DNA from 2 places in the Pseudoalteromonas sp. NCCP-2140 genome. Region 2 is predicted to be linked to the other one. Evidence: riboswitches for the same ligand, from Rfam matches in the RefSeq annotation. Region 2 holds a riboswitch; the other holds the start of a gene.

Region 1 (10,701 bases), on a different contig from region 2:
AATTTATACACGATACTATACACACATTGGGATCATGCAAGAAACACGAAGTAACTAGAAGAACTAAAAACAAGCCCAAACGCATTGAATTTAAAGGCTTAGGATATTGCATGGCAAACAGAGAATACTACGACACACCCCCAACGATATACTGGCACGACTACGAAACATTTGGCGCAAGCCCGCAAAAGGACCGCCCAAGTCAATTTGCAGGTATTCGTACCGATCTCGATTTAAATATTATTGGTGAGCCGTTAATTGAGTATTGCAAGCCAGCTGCCGACTACTTGCCACACCCTGAGACGTGTTTAATAACGGGTATTACCCCGCAAGTTGCGATGCAAAAAGGCTTAGTCGAAGCTGAGTTTATGGCAAAGATCCATGCTGAATTTAGCCAACCTAATACCTGTGTTGCGGGCTATAACAGCATCCGTTTTGATGATGAAGTCACACGTTACAGCTTATACCGTAACTTTTATGACCCATACGAGCGTGAATATAAAAACAATAATAGCCGCTGGGATATTATTGATTTAGTGCGTGCCTGTTATGCACTACGCCCTGAAGGCATTGAGTGGCCGCTCAAAGAAGACGGTACACCGAGCTTTAAGCTCGAGCATTTAACCGTTGCCAATGGCATTGAGCACGCTGCCGCTCACGATGCATTAAGTGATGTAACGGCAACCATAGCGTTGGCAAAATTAATAAAAGAAAAACAACCTAAGTTGTATCAGTTCTTCTTTAGCTTACGCTCTAAAAAAGCACTGGCTGATTTAGTTGATGTATTTAACATGACACCACTGGTGCACACTTCATCACGAATTCCGGCAAGCCAAGGCTGCACCAGCTGGATTGCACCAATGAGCTTTCACCCAGTCAATAAAAACGCCATTATTTGCTTTAATTTAACTGAAGATCCGCAAGTTCTATTAGATTTATCAGTTGAAGAGCTACGCACGCGTCTTTACACAAAACACAGCGACCTTGGCGAAGACGAAGCACCGGTAGGCTTAAAACTCGTGCATTTAAACAAGTGCCCTATTCTTGCACCAGCAAAAACCTTGTTACCAGAGAACGCAGCCCGTTTAGGTATTGACCGCGAAAAGTGCCTACAAAATCTCGCTATTTTAAAAGCCAACACTGAGCTTCGCGACAAAGTAACCGAAGTGTTTAACGAGCAACGTGATTACGGCGAAACCACTAACCCTGATTATCAACTTTATGATGGTTTTACCAGCCATGCTGATAAAGCAAAATTTGCTATGATACGTGATGCAAGCCCTGAGCAATTAGCCTCAATGCAGCTTGATTTCGATGATAAAAAGTTTGCTACCTTATTATTTAGATACCGCGCTCGAAACTGGCCACACACCCTTAGCCAGGATGAATTAGCCACTTGGCGTCAGTATTGCCAAAACAAGCTAATGCATGGTGAAGATAGCCCGTCGATCAGTGGCCAAGATTTCATGATCACCCTCGAAAATCTAGCCCATGAAAATGATGATAACGAGAAAAATCTGCATATTTTAAAAGCCTTGTACAATTACGCACAAAGCATGTAAAAAACGCGACAATTATTGTCGCGTTTTTTATGAATATTACTTTTTATGTAACGCTTCTATACGCGCTAATAAGCTTGAGGTGTCGTAGCGGCCGCCGCCTAAAGCTTGTACATCGGCGTAATATTGATCAACTGTTGCCGTCATCGGCAAAGTTGCGCCGTTTGCCTTTGCCTCATCCAAAGCGATGCCTAAATCTTTGCGCATCCAATCAACAGCAAAACCAAATTCGTATTCGCCAGCCCACATTGTTTTGTAGCGGTTTTCCATCTGCCATGAGCCTGCAGCGCCTTTAGAGATGGTTTCAATTACTTTTTCACCATCAAGGCCAGCTTGTTTTGCAAAGTGTAAACCCTCAGCCAAGCCTTGTACCACACCCGCAATACAAATTTGATTTACCATTTTACAAAGTTGACCAGAGCCTACTTCACCTAATAATTGGCTAAAACGGCTAAAAGCAGCCATAACAGGTTGAACAACATTAAAATCAGCTTCGTCGCCACCAACCATCACGGTTAATACACCATTTTCTGCACCAGCTTGGCCGCCAGAAACCGGCGCATCTAAAAATGCGATGCCTTGTAATTTTGCTTGAGCGCCAACTTCACGTGCCACTTCAGCTGATGTTGTAGTGTGGTCAACTAAATAGCTGCCCTCATGCATGCTTGCTAGTACACCATTTTCACCATAAACAACTGAACGTAAATCATCATCATTGCCTACACACATGAAAACGATATCAGCCCCTTTTGCGGCTTCACTTGGCGTTTCAGCGTATTCACCTTGATACTCTGATACCCACTTTTGCGCTTTAGCCGTTGTGCGGTTGTAAACTGTCACACTGTGACCTGCGTTGGCAAGGTGACCCGCCATTGGGTAACCCATTACACCTAATCCGATGAAGGCGACTTTCATTGACATAAAACTGACCTATTTGAGTGATAAATTAGTAACAATTTCATTATCTCAACCGAATAACTAAAAAGCGAATGAAAAAAAGTTCATTTAAACCGTTTAAAAACACACAGGTAAAACATGGATAGTATATATCGTTTCAATGCCCAACTTGCTTCTGGTGAAAACTTTAGCCTTGAATCGTTACAAGGAAAAACAGCGCTTATCGTCAATATTGCCAGCAAATGTAATTTTTCAGTGCAAATGGCAAGCCTTGAAAAGCTGTATCAAGAATATAAACAGCAAGGTTTTACCGTACTCGGTTTTGCCTGCAATCAATTTGGCCACAATGAGCCACTTGATGGCAATGAGCTTAAAGCCTTTTATCAGCAACACTTTGATGTCAGCTTTCCTATTTTTAACAAGGTGTTAGTCAACGGCCCAGACGCCCATCCTTTATTTAATTATTTAAAGTGTCATACCCGTGGAATTGCACAAAACCGTGCAATTAAATGGAATTTCACCAAATTTCTTATAAACTCAGAGGGTCAACTCGTTGCGCGATATGCCCCGCGCACCAAACCCGAAACCCTCAAAATGGTGATAGAGAGTAATTTAAATGATGAAACTGGCCTTATTCAGTGCGCAAAAGTATGAGCAACCGTTTTTTGAAAGGAATCTAACTGAATACGCTGAGTCTGTTTCGCTCAGTTATTTTGAGCAATCCTTAAACAGCAATACCACGCCCCTCTGCCAAGGTTTTGATGCAGTGTGCGTGTTTGTAAACGATACGGTCGACAAACACGTCATTGCAGATATGGCGGCTGTTGGCATTAAAGCAATCTTATTACGTTGTGCAGGCTTTAATAATGTTGACCTTGATGCTGCCAAAGAGCATAACATCAAGGTTTGCCGCGTGCCCGCTTACAGCCCAGAAGCAGTAGCAGAGCATTGTATTGCCCTTATGCTAACGCTCAACCGAAAAACCCATAAAGCCTTTAACCGAGTACGTGAAGGCAACTTTGATTTAAACGGTTTACTTGGTTTTAATCTGTTTAAAAAAACTATTGGGATTATCGGCTGTGGCAAAATCGGTTTAGCGCTAGTTAATATCTTAAATGGCTTTGGTGCTAAGGTACTCGTTTGCGACCCAATGGCTGGTGAAGGCCCTTACACACTATGCGATTTAGACACATTGCTTACCCAAAGTGATGTCATCTCTTTGCACTGCCCGCTCAACGAGCACACCCATCATTTAATTGATGCTAGCGCATTTAAGAAGATGAAAGACGGTGTCATGCTGATTAACACCTCTCGTGGTGCACTTCTTGATACTCAAGCATGTATTCAAGCGCTTAAGTCTAAAAAGCTTGGACACCTAGGGCTTGATGTGTATGAGCAAGAGTCAGAGTTATTCTTTAAAGATCACCGTGAAGAAATCATGCAAGACGATATTTTCTCACGCCTTATTAGCTTTCCAAATGTGTTAGTGACAGGCCACCAAGGCTTCTTCACCCAAGAAGCACTTAGCGAAATAGCCTGCACCACATTACAAAGTGCTAATGAAATAAGCCAAGACTTACCACTAACTAACGAAGTTATTTAAAGCAAGCGCACCTTAAATTAAAAAAGGCGTGAGGTTTAAACCCCACGCCTTTTACTTTTTTCTTTCACCTTGAAACTAGAAACTTGTAACTCGCAACTAGTAACTCGCCTTTCTATTTCAACAACGCCACGTTCACAAAAACCGCCGTCATTAATAACGGGCACACAAAGCGAATGTACTGGGCAAACCAATAATGAGGGCCGCTCGATACTTGATGCAATTTATTACCACGCTGCCATAACCAGCCAACAGTAATGAAATAGAACAGTCCCATTAAAGGTAATTGGTACTGTGTAAGCACCATTATGACTAAACCAAATAACCAGTCAAAGTTTAAGATAATAAGTGATGAGGCAATAAACACGATTAGGGTTACAAATAAGGTTGCTTTTTTACGCTCTACACTGTGATTCTCAACTAAAAATGCCACTGGAATTTCGGTCGATGAAATAGTTGATGTCACTGAGGCAATCGACATTAATACAAAGAATAATAAGCCAACGAGTAAACCCACTTGACCCATAGTGCTAAACAGTTCAGGTAAAATCGCAAAAATTAACTGCCCTTCACCCACCAGTTTACCGCCGCTAAATACCTCTACACCGTTATGTTGAGCAACAAAAATAGCCGGAATAATCAATAAACCCGCTAAAAAGGCCACACCAGTATCAAGCAGTGCCACAGTGCCTGTTAATTTAGGCAGGTTCGCATCTGGTTTTAAATAAGAGCCGTAAACCATCATACAACCAACACCTAACGACAATGAAAAGAACGCTTGTCCCATTGCCGCAATAATTAAGTTTGCATCAAGAATTTGACTAAAATCTGGCACTAAATAGGCTGCAAAACCATCCATCGCACCATCTAGGGACGCGATATAAGCAATTAACGCCACTAATAATACTAGCAATAATGGCATTAAGCGACGTGACCAAGTCTCGATACCTGATTTAACGCCTTTTAAAATAATACTCGCAGTAAGAATAAGCATCAGTGGTGTAAACACAAAATTACGTGCCATCGAGTCACTGTGTAAAAAGTTACTTAACTCAGTAAAACCAAAGAAGCTTGCGAGTGGCTCAAGCGCATAAGCGAGCATCCACCCTGCAACTATCGAATAAAAGCTTAACATCACAACCGCACCAAATAGGCCAATATAGCCTGCTGCAGCGCCCACTTTAGGCGCTGTGTCTTGCCATGCATTAGATAATGCTTTTACTGGGTTCGCTTGCGCTTGGTGACCTAAATACAGCTCAGTATACAGAGCCGGAAGCGCTAATAAGAAGATAACAATGAAGTAAACGAGTAAAAATGCACCGCCGCCATGGTTTGCCGCTTGTGTTGGAAAGCCCCAAATATTACCTAAACCTACCGCCGCACCAGAAGCTGCTAAAACGAAACCTAATCGACTTTGAAAGCCGTCACGAACTTGTGCCATACATCTACAAATCTGTTATTATTTTTCCTCATTAAACCATAATTACAGTCAACTGCGTAAACTATTTGCGTTTGTTCGTGCCTATAAATGTGCATCTGCTGTAAAAATAAACAAAACTAAATACGAGCCTTCGTGTAAGCGTTAAACCATGAGCAGTCACTACTTTTCGAATACTCTTATCATCGGGCAACAAAGCAAGACAACAGCCAAAAAAATTATGCTGATGGATGCAACACGTATTGATGTTGCAAGTTTACCCGTTGATAAATTACTCAGTGAGTTTGAATTAAGTGTGCTTGAAAAACGCAAAGTCCCTGCTGCCAAGCAAGAGTACTTAGCGACTCGCCTAACGTTAAAGTATTTGTATCAACATGCTTACCCTCATGATGATTTAGCCCTCAATGAAATATCGAGCCAGTTTGATGACAAAGACAGTAAGCTTAAATTACATACCCCAGTTAGAGAACCTGTGTGGGCCTGTTTATCACATTCAAATGGTTTAATTGGCGCAGCCCTTAACCCTGAACAACAGCTATTTGGTTTTGATATTGAACAAAGCAGTAAGCCTCGCCCTTTTATCAAACTCGCCAAGCATTTTTATCATCAAGATGAAGTTGACTTAATTAGCCGTTTTGATGCTCCCGATGAACAGGCACAGTGCTTTTTTAGAATTTGGACATTAAAAGAAGCGCTTGCCAAAGCAAGTGCTCAGCCTATTGCGAAACTACTTGCCCCTAATGTATTTGAAGAATTGAGCAAACATAATTTCAGCGCGAGTAGTAACTCTATTGAAGGTTTTGATATAAGTGTTGTGGCACAAAAAAGCACTGACTGGCAGTGCTCTTTTATTAATTTTAACGACCTACGCCGCGACTTGGCTTTCTAATAGTCGGCTATGAATAGCCTGCACGACTTCATCTGACTCGCTTTGCTCAACTAAGAAGCACAGGTTATGTTTACTTGCACCGTGGCAAATTAAACGAATATTAAAATCACTCAATACCTGCATTAAATTCATTTCTTGCTGACGTAATTGAATTTCAGAACCAATTAAAGCCACCAGCGTTAAGTTATTCTCAACCGACACATGACAAAACTCAGAAAGCTTATCTAAACAAGCTTGATCAAGCTCAGGACGTGATGCATTCGGCGCGTTATCTAAAGTGATTGCAACACTGATCTCGGAGGTAGTAACCAAATCAACCGAAATATTAAACTCACTTAAAATGGTGAAAACACGTGCTAAGAAACCACTCGCTAGGAGCATTTCTGGGCTTTTAACCGTTAACAGAATTTGATTTTTACGCTGTGTTACGGCACGTATACCTGGTTGCTGAGATTTTTCTTTTTCAATCCATGTACCACCTAACTGTGGTTCACGACTTGAACCAACAAACACACTAATATGGCTACGGCTTGCAGGTAAAATGGTTGCAGGATGCAGTACTTTTGCACCAAACGTTGCCATTTCGGCCGCTTCATCAAAGCTTAAGCGTGCAATTGGGCTTGCTTTAGCGCATAAACGCGGATCAGTACTGAAAATACCCACAACATCGGTCCAAATATGCACGCTTTTTGCGTTAATTGCTTCTGCTAGTAATGCAGCACTGTAATCTGAACCACCACGGCCTAAGGTCGTTGTTTGATTGTGCTCATTGCTACCAATAAAACCTTGAGTTACCACAACATGGTCATCAAGTAATGGCACTAAATGCTCTTTAGCAGCCGCAGCGGTTGCTGCAACATTTGGGGTAGCTTTAGCAAATTGACTATCTGTTTTTAGCACTTTACGTACATCAAAACGCACCGCATCAAGACCTTGCCCGCGTAATACTTGAGTAAATAAATACGATGATAAACGCTCGCCAAAGCTCAGTAGTTCATCTTGATCTGCTACTGACTTAGCCCCGTCTGATGCTAGCTTTTGAAAAGCCTTAAGCGTTTCATTAAAGCCATGAGCTAAATCAGCATCCAGTGACAGCTCTGCCAAGATTGCTTCTTGAATGGCGACAACGCCAGTAATGTGCTCATCACGTTCAGCCGCACTCAAATCAGCTTTACACAATGCAACTAAATGGTTTGTCACGCCCGCACTGGCACTCACAGCAACTATACGTACTTGATTATCAGCACAAATGATTTCAGCGCAGCGGCTCATAGCATCAAAGTTAGCTACACTGGTGCCACCAAATTTTGCAACAACGTAATCTGATTTTGTGTTGGCGGCTAATTGGGTATTCATGTCGTCTCCTTTTGTGGAAAACTATCCACAGTAATTCAAGAAGAACTCGGCAAGGGGGTGCTTTGAAAATAAAGAGTAGTCCATGCCAGAAGCTCTCCACCTAGTTTGGTGACAGTTTTGAGGATTCAGCCCCATAAACCGAAAAATAACCGTGACGTCCGGTTAATTTTCTCGGCGAGTACTTCCCTCATTAATGGTCATTGGCGTTCGTCACCTCACATTAATTACCTAAGTATCGCACCTCTTCTGAATGTTAAGTTAACACCTGGTTAAAATAACAAAGCCTGCTGTTAAAAGCAGGCTTCGAAAGTTAACGTTTAGACGTCTAGCTGTCAAGTTGTTTTATGAAATTAAACTGCCAGCTAAGTGCGAACCGTAATAACCAACGGTATAAGCAATTAATAAATAAACCGACATTTTAAGATAGCTCATAAAGGTTAGTGCTTTTACCTTACTCATGGCAATAATACCTGCCGCAGAGCCGATTATAAGCATTGAGCCACCGACCCCAGTTGCGTAAGTAAACGACAGCCATTGCTGAGGGCTCATCACAATATCAGCTTTTAAAAGTGCTGCTGTTAGAGGTACGTTATCTACCGCCGCTGATAATAGCCCCATCAAGTAGTTGGCATATTCCGGTGCCATCAACTCATATAAGTGAGTAAATTTAGCAAGCATACCAACTTCTTTTAATGCGCCAACGAGTAATAATACACCGACGAAGAACAATAAGGTGTCGTATTCAATTTCACGAATATAATCGATGATTTTTTTGTTAACGTCTTTTTTGCGCATTAAGAATTGCGCAACCAAAAACATCAGAGATAAACCAAATAAAAAGGTTAATAACGGCGGCACACTATAAAGCACACTCAAAGTTAACGTAGCAATAATCGTCGAGAAGAAGATAACCGCAATGGTAATATCTGTCTTTTCGATACGACGGGCTGCTTGCTTTTCAAACACAACATTACCCGACATACCCACCGACAACATCGCCGCGAGCAGTGCAACACTTGTCAGAGCAGGGGCAATTAATAATAGTAGATTAGCAATAGTAACTTTTTCGTCTAAGAAAATCATCAGGGTTGTAACATCACCCGTGATCAACGACACCCCACCCGAGTTAACACTAAATACAATTAAGGTCGCATATTTTATTAATTTTTTAGGATCTAACTTAAGTGACATCACCACCGCAAGCGAGATTAAAGTCGCGGTTATGTTGTCTGATATTGATGAAAATAAAAACGCAAAGCCACCAATCAGAAACATCAGCTTTCGTTCACTGATTTGACTTGGCATAATTTTATGAACAATATTCTGGATAAAGCCTTTAGAGTTTAAATAGGCTACAAAGGTCATCGCAGCCATTAAGAACAGCCACAAAGTCGCGATTTCTAATATGTTATGATCCAGTTGATGTTGTATGGTTTCTGGGCTTTGCCCATGAATTGGAGAGATAAATAAGATAATCCAGCATAAAGTGCCAAAAAAAAGCGTCGTTTTGGCCTTGTTTACATGGATAATATCCTCTATAACGATAAGCAAAAATGCCACCGCTATCAGGGTTAGGATAAGTGGGGTTACCATGGTGTTTGAACAACCTTTATAATAATGTAAAAATTGTAATTCGAGTGTTTCGGCGCGGATTCTAGCAGCATAGAAAGCATAAAACTATTCTCAATTACATAATTTAATACTAATCGCTAACACCAAAGTCTGAATTTACTGGAGCCTTATGATCCCAGCTAAAAAGTTATTAAATACCCTTACTGAACATTGGGGGGTGTTAGAACTGCTATTTAAACGTTTTAAGATGGCTGATTTCAGCTTGAAAGACGTACAAAATGCGATAAAACAAAAACAACCTTCATGGTCAAATGAACGCATTTATAAAGAAACAAATCGTTTGTTGAATCAAGATATTATCATTCCACTGGCAAAATCATCGCAGTTAGAAATTAACCGTGCGATCGCCGATTTTGCGACTTTCTTGCTACAAGAAGAACACTTAGGTCTTGCCCAAGAAATTAGTGTGCTTGTTGATGATTTAGCTCGCCTTGGTAATCGCCTTGCTAAAGCCGGTGAAATTGAAGATTACGACGAGCTTCGACGCTTTAGCCGTATTATGGATGATCGGGTACGCAAAATAATGAAATTGTTTGCCCACAACGAAAACGCGATTTTAAATATTGTTGAGCAAGCAAAAGCAGACAACGCGGTGCAATCACTGCAAAAACGCTACCAGGCTGTAATTGAAGCATTCGATGAATACATCGAGCCTATGCTGGAAATGGTGGATATTCGTGGTGACTTCCACGCTTGCTTTAATACCATCGAAGCGCAAATTAGCGCGCAAATAGAGCAAATTGACCGCCTTGGTAAGTCATACCAAGACAAACGCATGCTTGAACAATTACGTACCCGCATTTTAGAAATGCATTTAGTTGGCCGTGAAAGTTTACGTAAAAGCGCCGATATGTTGATGCCACTGCGTGAAGAATTACGCCGCAACAACCTAATTACGCGTCAAGCGGCTAAAGTGCTTGGTTTAGTGCGTAAAAATGGCGTCGATAACATGTTAAGTGCAGTACAGCCTAACTTTGTCTCAGATGCACAACGTTTTTCACTTGGTCAGCAACGTCATATTGTGGCCTATATGGCAGGCTTAGTTGACTTTGAGCACGATGAATATCAGCTTCCTGAACATGATGATGTGCCCGCCTATCAAAGCCCACATATTCCTGATTACAACGACGTTAAAACACAATTTAGAAAACGCTTTAAAAAAGCCAGCAAAAAAGCTCAGCCGCTGCTTAGTTTCTTAGATGAAAGCTACCCAGACTTAGAAGCTGACGAAATGCTGTTCTTGTATCAAAAATTGATTAGCGATGGCGACCTTGAAATTAGCCAAAGCCAAGAGAAAGTAAAAATAAAAATTGCCCAGCAACACTTCTCT
Region 2 (10,701 bases):
AGCTGATGTTGTTTCATTAAACCAAGTAACTCTGAAACTAAAGCATGATCGCCTTCTTGCTGACCTGCTAATCCTAATTTCTGCTGCCACATAGTATTAAATGCATCATTAAATTTAGCTGCAAAGCCATTCACTACCGGCGAGAGTTTTTCGACGGCACTATCTTGATCAGCAAATAAAGGGATTAAGCTTTCAGCCAAACGTGCAATATTCCAATTGGCTATATTGGGTTGATTACCAAATGCATAACGTCCTTGATGGTCAATCGAACTGAACACCGTGTCTAGGTCAAACTGATTCATCATCGCACAAGGACCATAGTCAATGGTTTCACCGCTAATCAAGGTATTATCTGTATTCATAACGCCATGTATAAAGCCAATTCGCATCCAGCTGATAACCAGCTCAATTTGCTTATCGAGTACGGCAGTTAAAAATTCAATATAACGCTGCTCACCCGTGCTGCTAATGTCCGGAAAATGACAATTAATTGCGTAATCAACGAGCTTTTCTAGCCCTTCTATATCACCTTGGGTAGCTAAGTATTGAAATGAACCCACACGGATATGGCTTTTAGCTAAACGAGTGACAACTGCACCCGGGCGTGGTGGCTGACGATATACCGTTTCACCAGTTGTAGCCACAGCTAAACAGCGCGTAGTCGCTATACCTAGCGCATAAAGCGCCTCACTCATAATGTACTCTCGTACAGCTGGACCAATAGCACAGCGACCATCACCACCACGTGAGAATACCGTTGCTCCAGCGCCTTTTAGCTGCAAGTCCCACAATGTGCCATCTTTATCTGCAATAGCGCCAAGCAAATGTGCTCTGCCATCGCCAAGACGCGGTGAAAAATGACCAAATTGATGACCTGAGTAACCAAGTGCAACCGGTGCAACATCTTTATCTATTGTTGAACCAGATAGTAATTTAGCTAAAAATTCGCTGTCGTGATTAATCGCAAAATTATCAGCGAGCTTGTCATTAAATAGCAGTAATTGCGGCTTAGCAACGGCACTCGGCATATCTTTAATAGCAAGCAGTTCACTAATATCTGTGTATCGGGTTTGCAGTTTCATAACTGTCCTTAAGATGTCGCTACACCTACACGATTATCGCCTACACCATAGGCCACTAGTTGGCTTAATGCCTGCAAGCTGTAACCGCTTTGCTGTTGTAATTCATTGAAAAAATCTTGTGCTGCTTGTAATGACTTTTTAGTTTGTAAGCCGCCATCAATCAACTCATGGGCACGCAAATAAGCTTCTACATCGCGAGAAAGCAAAAAGGTATCTTTACCAAGCGCTCGCAAAGCGTACGGGCCAGTATTTCCCCCTAAACGCGCACCATGCTTTTTAAGATAGGCCCACAAACCAATAATATTGTCAGTTGGCCAATCTGCAATAAATTGGCTAAAACTGCCATGTTTCTCGGCAACTTCGTGGATCATGTACGCATTTTCTGGGATCGTTTGTACTTTTTTAAAATTACGAACAATTCGCTCATCACTGGCTTTTTGCTCAAGCATATCTGGCGGCATCATCAACAATTTTTCTACACTGAAATCCCAAAACACATCACGAAAACCAGCCCATTTATTATTGATAACAGACCAATAAAAACCACTTTGAAAGACTTTACGCGTAAACTCTTCTAACCATAAATCGTCATGCATTTTGGCAATATCAGTATCATCGAGCGGGTTTGATAACAGTGCATGCAGCATTTCTTCGCTGCCTTTTCGAGATACGGCTCGTTGATAAATATCGTTAAATTTTTCCATCATTTTTCCAATTTATTTGGTTAACGCTAAGTGTACGTAAAAACACGCTTATACGTAACCATGTTGCAAAATCGGTCACTAAAAAACAAATTCTTCGCCTTGACACCTAGATGGCTAAAATGCTTTAATCGCCGCCAATACCCTATTTAACTATGTTGGCTTTAACCTTTAAAGCGAGCATAAAGGGCTGGAAGAGGTGCGTTATTCAGGTAGCGTATGGGAAGAGCACAGACTCTGTTGATCATACGTGAGGGGAATTAACGCCGAGAAATAACACCGTTTGTGAGGTGTTTATTTCGGGCGACTGGGCTGAATCCCAGCGACTGTCACCAACAATAGCATAGCGCTATTGATTAGTTTGGTGGAGAGCTTCTGGTCTTAGTATAATAAGGCCGTCGTGTCTTTATTATCTTAAGCCCATTCGCTCTTCGAATTATACCTTGTTCGAACGACGACATGCGGCTCCATTCAAATGTTCCCGCATAAACTCTTCGAATACCTTATAAGTTCGTGAGAGATGATCAACAATTTTGATTTAAACGACTATCCATTATGGACAGCGCTTGTCACGCCATTTACCGAATCTGGCGAGGTCGATTACACGGCCCTTGAACAACTGGTTGCGGAGCAGCAAGATGCAAATAATGGCATTTTATTGCTTGGCAGTACCGGTGAAGGACTGGCGCTTTCACTCAAAGAGCAACAAGCCATTGTTGAGCATGTTTGCCAATTAGCGCCAAGTGTCCCACTCATGGTTGCTGTGGGTGGCATGAACCTCAAACAACAAGTTGCTTGGGTTGAATACTGCAACCAACTACCTATTCATGGCTACCTGTTAGGTTCACCTTTGTATGCAAAACCTGGGGTTGTTGGCCAAACACATTGGTTTGAAAGCCTACTAGACGCAAGTAACCACCCTTGTATGTTGTATAACGTACCAGGACGCAGCGCAGTTGAGATTTCACCACAGGTGATCAAAAACCTTGCTGAGCACAAAAATCTTTGGGCTTTAAAAGAAGCCAGTGGCGACATTAGCAAATTTGAAGGCTTTAGAACGGCATCACCAACACTGGCTATTTTCAGTGGCGATGATGCACTTATGCCATATTTTGCTCAAGCTGGTGCAAAAGGTTTAGTTTCGGTTGCCGCGAATGCTTGGCCGAATCAAACCCATGAGTTTGTTAAACGTAGTTTAAGTGGTCAATACCCAAATCTATTCACCGATTGGTCGCAAGCAATCCAAAGTTTATTCGCTGTGGCAAACCCAATCCCCGTAAAAGTACTGATGCACCTGCAAGGTAAAATAAACACCCCGCATTTACGTCCGCCGCTTACGCATTTAGAGCTTGAGCAAACAGACAGCATCACCCACGCAAACAACACAATTTTATCTTGGAACTAAAAACAGGTTTTATCATGAGCTGGTTAGAATTATTAAACAACTTAGAATCAGGCGCAGTTCGCGCAGCAACACAAGACGAGAACGGCAACTGGCACGCCAATGTTGAAGTTAAACAAGGCATTTTAGAAGCCTTTAAAAACGGCAATAATACTGAGTTCCCTGGTGGTTTTGTTGATAAGCACAACTTAGCACCACAAGGCTTTGCAGCAGATGCAGGCGTGCGTATGGTACCAGGTGGTAGCAGTGTTCGCCGTGGCGCACACGTTGCCAAAGGCACCATTATCATGCCACCAGCATATGTGAATATTGGTGCGTTCATCGACGAAGGTACTATGGTCGATAGCCACGCATTAGTGGGTTCATGCGCACAAGTGGGTAAAAATGTTCACCTAAGTGCTGCAGTACAATTAGGTGGTGTACTAGAGCCAATTGGTGCTAGCCCTGTGGTTATTGAAGATGACGCATTCATCGGCGCAGGCTGCGTTATTGTTGAAGGTGTGGTTGTGAAAAAAGGTGCTGTACTTGCGCCAGGTGTTCGTTTATCTGCAACTATTCCTGTCTACGATTGCGTTAACGAACGCCAGCTAGACAAAGGTGAAGCCATCCCAGAAAACGCGATTGTGATCCCAGGCTCTCGCCCTGCTTCAAATGCATGGGCTCGCGAGCAAGGTCTAAGCATGTCTTGTGCATTGATCGTGAAATACCGTGATGAACAAAGCGATGCATCATTACTGTTAGAAGAGGTTTTACGTTAATGAGCTTTTTGAGCACGCCCATCAAGCAAGCGGTTGAACAAGTTTCAACACATCTTGATACGCCATTTTTTATCTATGATTTAGATAAATTAACTGCACATTTAAATCAACTGACTGCGCAAACCGATGTGAAGCTTTGGTATGCCGTAAAGGCCAACCCACTGTCTCGCATTATTCAATGTTTAGACAGCGCAGGGTTTAACTTTGATGTTGCAAGTAAAGGTGAACTTGAGCAAGTACTTGCTCAAGGCATCGATAGCGAGCGCGTGCTCAACACAGGGCCTGCAAAGAGCCCTGCACAAATTTCACATTTCATTGCTCGCGGCGTACGTACTTTTGTGGCCGAGAGCCTTAACCAAGTTCGCTGGTTAAACGAACAAGCAACAAAAGCAAATTGTCAGCTGCAAGTTCTATTGCGCGTACAACTTCGTTGGCCAGACAGCGAAAAGAACCCTCTTGGTGGCGATAGCCTTACTCCTTTTGGTTTGGGCTGTGATGAGTGGCAAGCACTCACTGTAAGTGATTACCCAGCTCTTAGCTTTGATGGTCTGCATATTTTCCAATGGGGCAATATGCTAAGTACTGACAAGCTCGCCGAGCTATGGCGTGCGATGATTGCGCCATTACAACAGCTAGCAAGCTCAATAAATATTAACCTTAATATTCTCGATTTAGGGGGTGGCTTAGGTATTCCTTATACGCAAGATGCTAACCGACTTGATTGGTCTGCACTTATCGAGACTCTGGCGGGTATTAAAGCGGATGCTGGTGTCAAAGAGCTTTGGATGGAACTTGGCCGCTATGCGGTGGGCGAATGCGGCCATTACGCAACGCCGATTGTTGAGCGCAAAGAGAATTACAATCAACAACAGGTGATTTTATCAGGCGGCATTAACCATTTACTTCGCCCTGCTGTAACAAGCCAAGATTTTCCTGCAGCCTTACTTCGCGAATCGACGGCTGAGCCTGCGGCAATGACTTTATACGGCCCTCTTTGCACCGCCCTTGATTGCTTAGGTGAGCACCAATTAGCGAGCGATTTAAATGAGCAAGACTGGTTGGTATTCAGCCAATGTGGTGCGTACGGCTTTACCGAAAGTATGCCGTACTTTTTATGCCACGAATTAGCGGCTGAATACACCCTTGAACAAGGCAATATTGAGTGCATTCGTAGTGCTGAAGATGCCAACTATTATTTAAGGTAATCGCCATGAGCAAAGAGTTAATCAGCCAAGAGAATATTGTGGTTGGCGAGATAGCCAACGGCCTACCACTGGCAATTCCTGTATATCGCTTAAAAGGCGATGGCACAGGACCTAACGTGTATATACAAGCCAATATGCACGGCGCTGAAGTACAAGGTAATGCAGTAATTTATCAATTGCTTGAGCAGCTAAAATCACTCAAGCTGCGTGGCGATATTACCCTAGTTCCTTATGCTAACCCTATTGGTTGCAACCAAAAATCAGGTGAGTTTACTTTAGGTCGTTTCGATCCAATTACTGGCACCAATTGGAACCGCATGTACCGCTTTAATAAAGCGTTACCGTCACAGATTGCTGAACAGCATAAAGACAGTGATGATGCGACCCTTAAAGCTGCATTTAAACAGGCACTCGTTGCTGACATCGACAGTCAATTAACGGGTCCTGATTACAGCCTAACAACGGGTAAGCGCATTGCTCTTAACTTGCAAAAGCTTGCCCACCAGGCTGATATCGTTTTAGACCTTCACACGGGGCCTATCTCGAGTAAGCACTTATATTGCCCTGAATACGCCAAAGACAGCGCAAGCTACTTCAACATCGAGCATGTGTTACTGATCCCAAGTGATTTTGATGGCGCGATGGATGAAGCGAGTTTTTGCCCATGGTGGTCACTATCTGAAGAGCTTGCCAAACAAGGCCGTGAATTTGCTGTTCAAGTAGAAGCATTCACTGTTGAACTTGGTAGCCAAGAAAAAATCGATTTAAGTGCGGCTTTTGAAGATGCAAATAGCATTTTAAGTTACCTCAATCAAAAAGAGGTATTAGTTGATGCTGCGTATCATCCAAAAGCGATGACACGTTATGCCTGCATGCTTGAAAATTATGTAGCTTACTACGCACCTATGGGTGGCATGGTCGAGTATCTTGCCCCACTGGGTGGCCATATTAAAGCAGGTGAGCCTATCGCCCGCATTTTAAGAATGGAGCGCTACCTTTCTGAGCAGCCGCTACAAACATTAAGTTTTGATAAAGACGCCATTGCTATTTTGCATTTTGCTTCAGCAAGCGTGAATCAAGGTACCGAACTTTATAAGTTTTTTACCAACGTATTTGAGCTATAAGCTCATCCCTTCTCATTGCGTGAGAGTCAACGGCTTATGCCCTTAGGCCGTTACAGCAGGGCTCCAAGCTTAGCTTGGGGCTCTCTATTTACCTAAAATTTCAACAATTCAGTACAAGTTCACGGTTACTTATGTAAAAATCGTTATAATTATACCTACTTACAAGTCTACTGAAAGGGAACTGCAATGGGATGGCGCATTTGGCTGGCAGCAGCTGGCTTATTTTCTGTACCTGTATTTGCTCAAACTGAACAACCACAAACTAACGAACAAGATGACGCGCTAGAACTCGTAAAGCAGTGTATTTTGAACGAAGCGATTGGCGGTGACGGTAAACAAACACTCGAAGAACTTCGTAAAAAATGCTCAGACTTAGACGAGAGTAAAAAGCTCACCGCTTTAGATAAGCGTAAAGCCCGTGAAGAAGTGAGCAAGAAAAACCGTAATGTGATCACCCCACATAAGCGTAACTACATATTACCGCTTTCATACGTATCTAACCCGAATGAACGTCCTTTTGATGGTTTAAAAGATCTTGCAGAGCAAACTGATGGCGAGCCACTTGATAATCTTGAAGTGAAATATCAACTTTCAATTAAAGTGCCTATCTTCGAAGGCTTTTCAGATAAAGATCAAGGCGTATTCTTTGCGTTTACTATGCAATCGTTTTGGCAGTTCTACAACAAAGATATTTCATCACCATTTCGTGAAACAAATTACGAACCAGAGATCTTCTGGGTGAACTACCTTGATCCTGAGCATGTGCTTTGGGGCGATGAAATGGCAATTGCAATTGGTGCCTCACATCAATCGAATGGCCGCAGCCAGCCTAATTCACGTTCATGGAACCGTATCTATGCCGATTTCCTATGGGAAAAAGATGGCTTTGTTTTTAGCTTTAAGCCTTGGTATCGCATTCCTGAAGATAAAAAAGACGATGAGCTAGAAGCCCGTGGCGATGATAATCCAGATATCTACAAATACATGGGTTACTTTGAGTTCTCGGGTGCATACCGTTACAACGAGCATGAGTTTAGCTTTATGACCCGCAATAATTTAAATTCAGATAACCGTGGTGCAATCCAATTAGATTGGTCTTTCCCTCTTTGGGGCCGATTACGTGGCTACGCACAATATTTTAATGGTTATGGTGAGAGCTTGATTGATTACAACGCCGATATTGAACGTTTTGGTGTGGGTATTCTGTTAACTGACTTGCTTTAATAAATATATACCCAAGCCCCCTCACGATGCAGAATTCAGCGTTTCACAGGTGCTTAATATCAAGGCGTTACTTTGCAAGAATGGCAGTCCCTTTTAAGAAGTAACAACGATGAGAGTAAGTGCCTGTGAAGCGCCCAAAGGGTTGGTTTAAATGCGATTTATACTGCGTTATTGATTTTAACAATAGAACCACTATTACTTGCAATCAATGCCTTGCCTAAATCGCTTTTAATTCCAACTGAAACTCGCATATTGAGGGGGTTTGGGTATAAGCGAGCTTTAGTTAGCTCGCTCTAAATAGTCGTTATTTTTTAACGATGAAGTGACCTTCAAATTCTGCTACTAACACATCGCCATCGTATACATTTACTGGCACATGGTAGCTTGCTTTACCACTGTCTTCTAAATCAGCTAATTTGCCTTTACAACCAGCCAACTCAACACTACCACGAGGGTCGTTATTGAGTGGTTTAAGGTATTTAATGTTGGCATCAGCTAACACGATATTTCCTTCAAGACCTGCTTCTTTCAGCGCTAGGTAAGTTGCGCCCCACCCTGTTAAGGTTGCTAAACTATAAATTGAACCCGCAAACATAGTGTTATGAAGGTTTAAGTTCGCATCTAAATCAGCGCGGGTAGTAAACTGCCAATCGGTATAGCTTTCAACTTTAATGCCCATCGCATCACTGATTGGGATCGACTCACGCCACGTGTTTTGCAGTACTTGTGTCCAGTTTGGATGACGGAACCAACCCGGCTCAGAGGGCTTTTGTTTTACCATTTTCCAATGCTGTACATCGTCATAGGCAAGGTGCGCTTTTTCTTTTAATTCGTAGCCATGACGTTTATAGAAATCAAGAGCTCGCTCACGAGCATACAATACCAGCTCGTCAGCATCTTGAGTCCATGCGATTTTTTCTAATTCATGTAATAAACGGCTACCAATATGCTGGTTACGATTACCTTCAGCGACCGCCATATAACGAACTTGCGCTTGCTGATGATTGTTAAAATGCAGGCGGGCTACACCTAATACTTCGCCGTCATTATTTTTGATAAAGCGGTGCTCAGCGTCTTGTTCTAAGTCATCTTGCTCAGAACCACGCGGCTCGCCCCAGGGTGCTCTTAAAACCTGCCAACGTAATGAATAGTACGCTTGCCAATCTTCGCTGCTTTGTGGGGTGGTCACTTTAAACATAAAAACTCCTGTGATAATTCAGCCACTGTCTGTTGTTTTTCTGTCGTGGCCTTTGGAATGCGAATTACGATACGCGATCTTCTAACAAGTTGGAATAATACTTTGGTGACCCAGCCTAAATTATTATTCTGAGCTGTAAAAACTAATGCACAATTGCACTTTAAGCCTGCTGGTCTATGCTGAAATAATTGTATTATTTTAATAAACAAATAGCTAAAGGCCCGAAATATGGAACATTTTCTTGAACCCAGTGGCGCAGTAAAACATAGTTTTATTGAGGACTGCCACCGATTAGGGCAACTCATCTATTGGCATAAACAAGGCAATTACAGTATTCAAGTTAGGCAACTTAACCAATTACGCTGGTTACTGATCAACGAAACTCTGCAATCGGTCATTGAAAAACGCCGACCTGCCAGATTACTTTTCCCGCATTTACAATACCTTGCAAAGCTTTGGCAAGACTTAGAAGAACCTAAAAAGATTTTAGAACTAGGGCTAGGCGGTGGTGCTATTCGTAATTACTTACAGCACACCTACCCTGACAGCCAACTGACATCGGTTGATAAAAACCCCGACATAATTCACTGCTATAAACGTTACTTTGGTGGCGATCATGCCAATAATCTGCACTGTTTTGATGCGCAGCAAGTATTAGAGCAAAACAACGAATACAATTGGATTATCCTAGATTTATTCAGTGAGGTAGATGCGCCATTATTTTTATACAAGCACCAGTTTTACACCAAACTAAGAGCAGCGATGGCAAAAGATGGCTTGTTGTTCATTAATTTTTTATCTAATCACCCATCGCAACTAAAACAACTTGAGCACCTGCTAATCACCGAGTTTGGCAAGCGCCCAAGCATTGTAAAAATCCCCGACTACGTGAATCACATCGTGATGATCAAAAAGTAGTTGTCTGCTAAACAGATAAATTAAAAGTAACGGGACCATCGTTACATAGGCTTACTTGCATATCAGCACCAAACTGCCCTGTAGCCACTGTTAAGCCCGCTTTTTTAGCCTCAGCAATAAAATACTCATAGAGCGTATTGGCTTGTTCTGGCGTACCAGCACTTGAAAAGCTTGGACGCATACCCTTTTTAGTGTCGGCTGCTAAGGTAAACTGCGAAACAACTAACAGCTCACCCTTGATATCATTCAAACTTAAATTCATCTTTCCTTGTTCATCGGTAAAAATGCGGTAATTGCTGACCTTGTGTAAAAGCTTCTGGGCGCTTTGCTCGGTGTCCTGTTTTTCAACACCTAATAGCAGCAAAATACCTTGTGAAATTTCACCAACCACTTCGCCTGCCACTTCTACTTTTGCTTGTTTTACTCTTTGAATTAAGCCTTGCATTGATCCCTCGATAACTTGATATACATTAAATCTGCGGCACGTCGCATTGCCGCCAAATATACCTGATTATCACTGCTGTGCCCAATGCCATCTAAAATCAATAATTGTGCATTTAACCGTTCAGCAAGCTGCTGTACGGCACTATATCGACAGATCAAATCGGCGCGGCCATGAATAAACCAAATAGGTAAATGAGTCAGCAGATGTGCATTTTCTGCGATAAAGCCTTCTTCAATGAAACAGTGATGACGAAAATAATGCACCATTAACTTTGCTTGATTTAACCCGACATGGGGCTCCTGTAAACTCCAGTTTGTCAAAGGCTCACCATGACATAGCACCTGCTCCCAATGACACCATAACTTGGCAAATTTACTGGCTTTAATTTGATCGTCACTGTTTAGCTGTTGCTGATAAAAATCGAGTAAGGCATGCCAATCAGTGTAATCATGTGCAAATTCATTAAAGCACTCAGGGTAAAAATGCGCGCCGGCTCCTTTTGTTGTGTAAAGCCACTCGAAGTCACTGTTACAAGCTAAAAAGCTAGCCCGTAAAATAAGCCCTGCAACATGCTCTTGGTGATGAATAGCATAGACAAGTGCCAAAGTGGCACCCCATGACTCACCACACACCAGCCACTTTTC

What was found. A riboswitch is a leader RNA that binds a small molecule or an ion and turns the genes downstream of it on or off. The one in region 2 is predicted to bind lysine.
Region 1: linked by a shared signal. The riboswitch ahead of lysC (lysine-sensitive aspartokinase 3) and the one ahead of dapA (4-hydroxy-tetrahydrodipicolinate synthase) in region 2 are both predicted to bind lysine.

What each region holds. Positions count from the first base shown of each region.
Region 1 covers NZ_BRCZ01000001.1:614,285-624,985, forward strand. Annotated here, with positions in the region: gene sbcB (exodeoxyribonuclease I) at 111-1,562, shown strand; gene NFU46_RS02915 (NAD(P)-dependent oxidoreductase) at 1,599-2,480, opposite strand; gene NFU46_RS02920 (glutathione peroxidase) at 2,595-3,110, shown strand; gene NFU46_RS02925 (2-hydroxyacid dehydrogenase) at 3,076-4,059, shown strand; gene NFU46_RS02930 (sodium-dependent transporter) at 4,172-5,497, opposite strand; gene NFU46_RS02935 (4'-phosphopantetheinyl transferase superfamily protein) at 5,646-6,383, shown strand; gene lysC (lysine-sensitive aspartokinase 3) at 6,360-7,739, opposite strand; lysine riboswitch at 7,821-7,993, opposite strand; gene nhaD (sodium:proton antiporter NhaD) at 8,082-9,332, opposite strand; gene NFU46_RS02950 (hypothetical protein) at 9,481-10,701, shown strand, end outside.
Region 2 covers NZ_BRCZ01000014.1:60,595-71,295, reverse strand. Annotated here, with positions in the region: gene NFU46_RS18750 (YdiU family protein) at 1-1,082, opposite strand, end outside; gene NFU46_RS18745 (DNA-3-methyladenine glycosylase I) at 1,091-1,786, opposite strand; lysine riboswitch at 1,970-2,166, shown strand; gene dapA (4-hydroxy-tetrahydrodipicolinate synthase) at 2,304-3,188, shown strand; gene NFU46_RS18735 (2,3,4,5-tetrahydropyridine-2,6-dicarboxylate N-succinyltransferase) at 3,203-3,943, shown strand; gene NFU46_RS18730 (PLP-dependent decarboxylase) at 3,943-5,148, shown strand; gene NFU46_RS18725 (succinylglutamate desuccinylase/aspartoacylase family protein) at 5,154-6,272, shown strand; gene NFU46_RS18720 (phospholipase A) at 6,459-7,496, shown strand; gene NFU46_RS18715 (bifunctional GNAT family N-acetyltransferase/hotdog fold thioesterase) at 7,801-8,694, opposite strand; gene NFU46_RS18710 (spermidine synthase) at 8,923-9,612, shown strand; gene dtd (D-aminoacyl-tRNA deacylase) at 9,620-10,057, opposite strand; gene NFU46_RS18700 (alpha/beta fold hydrolase) at 10,045-10,701, opposite strand, start outside.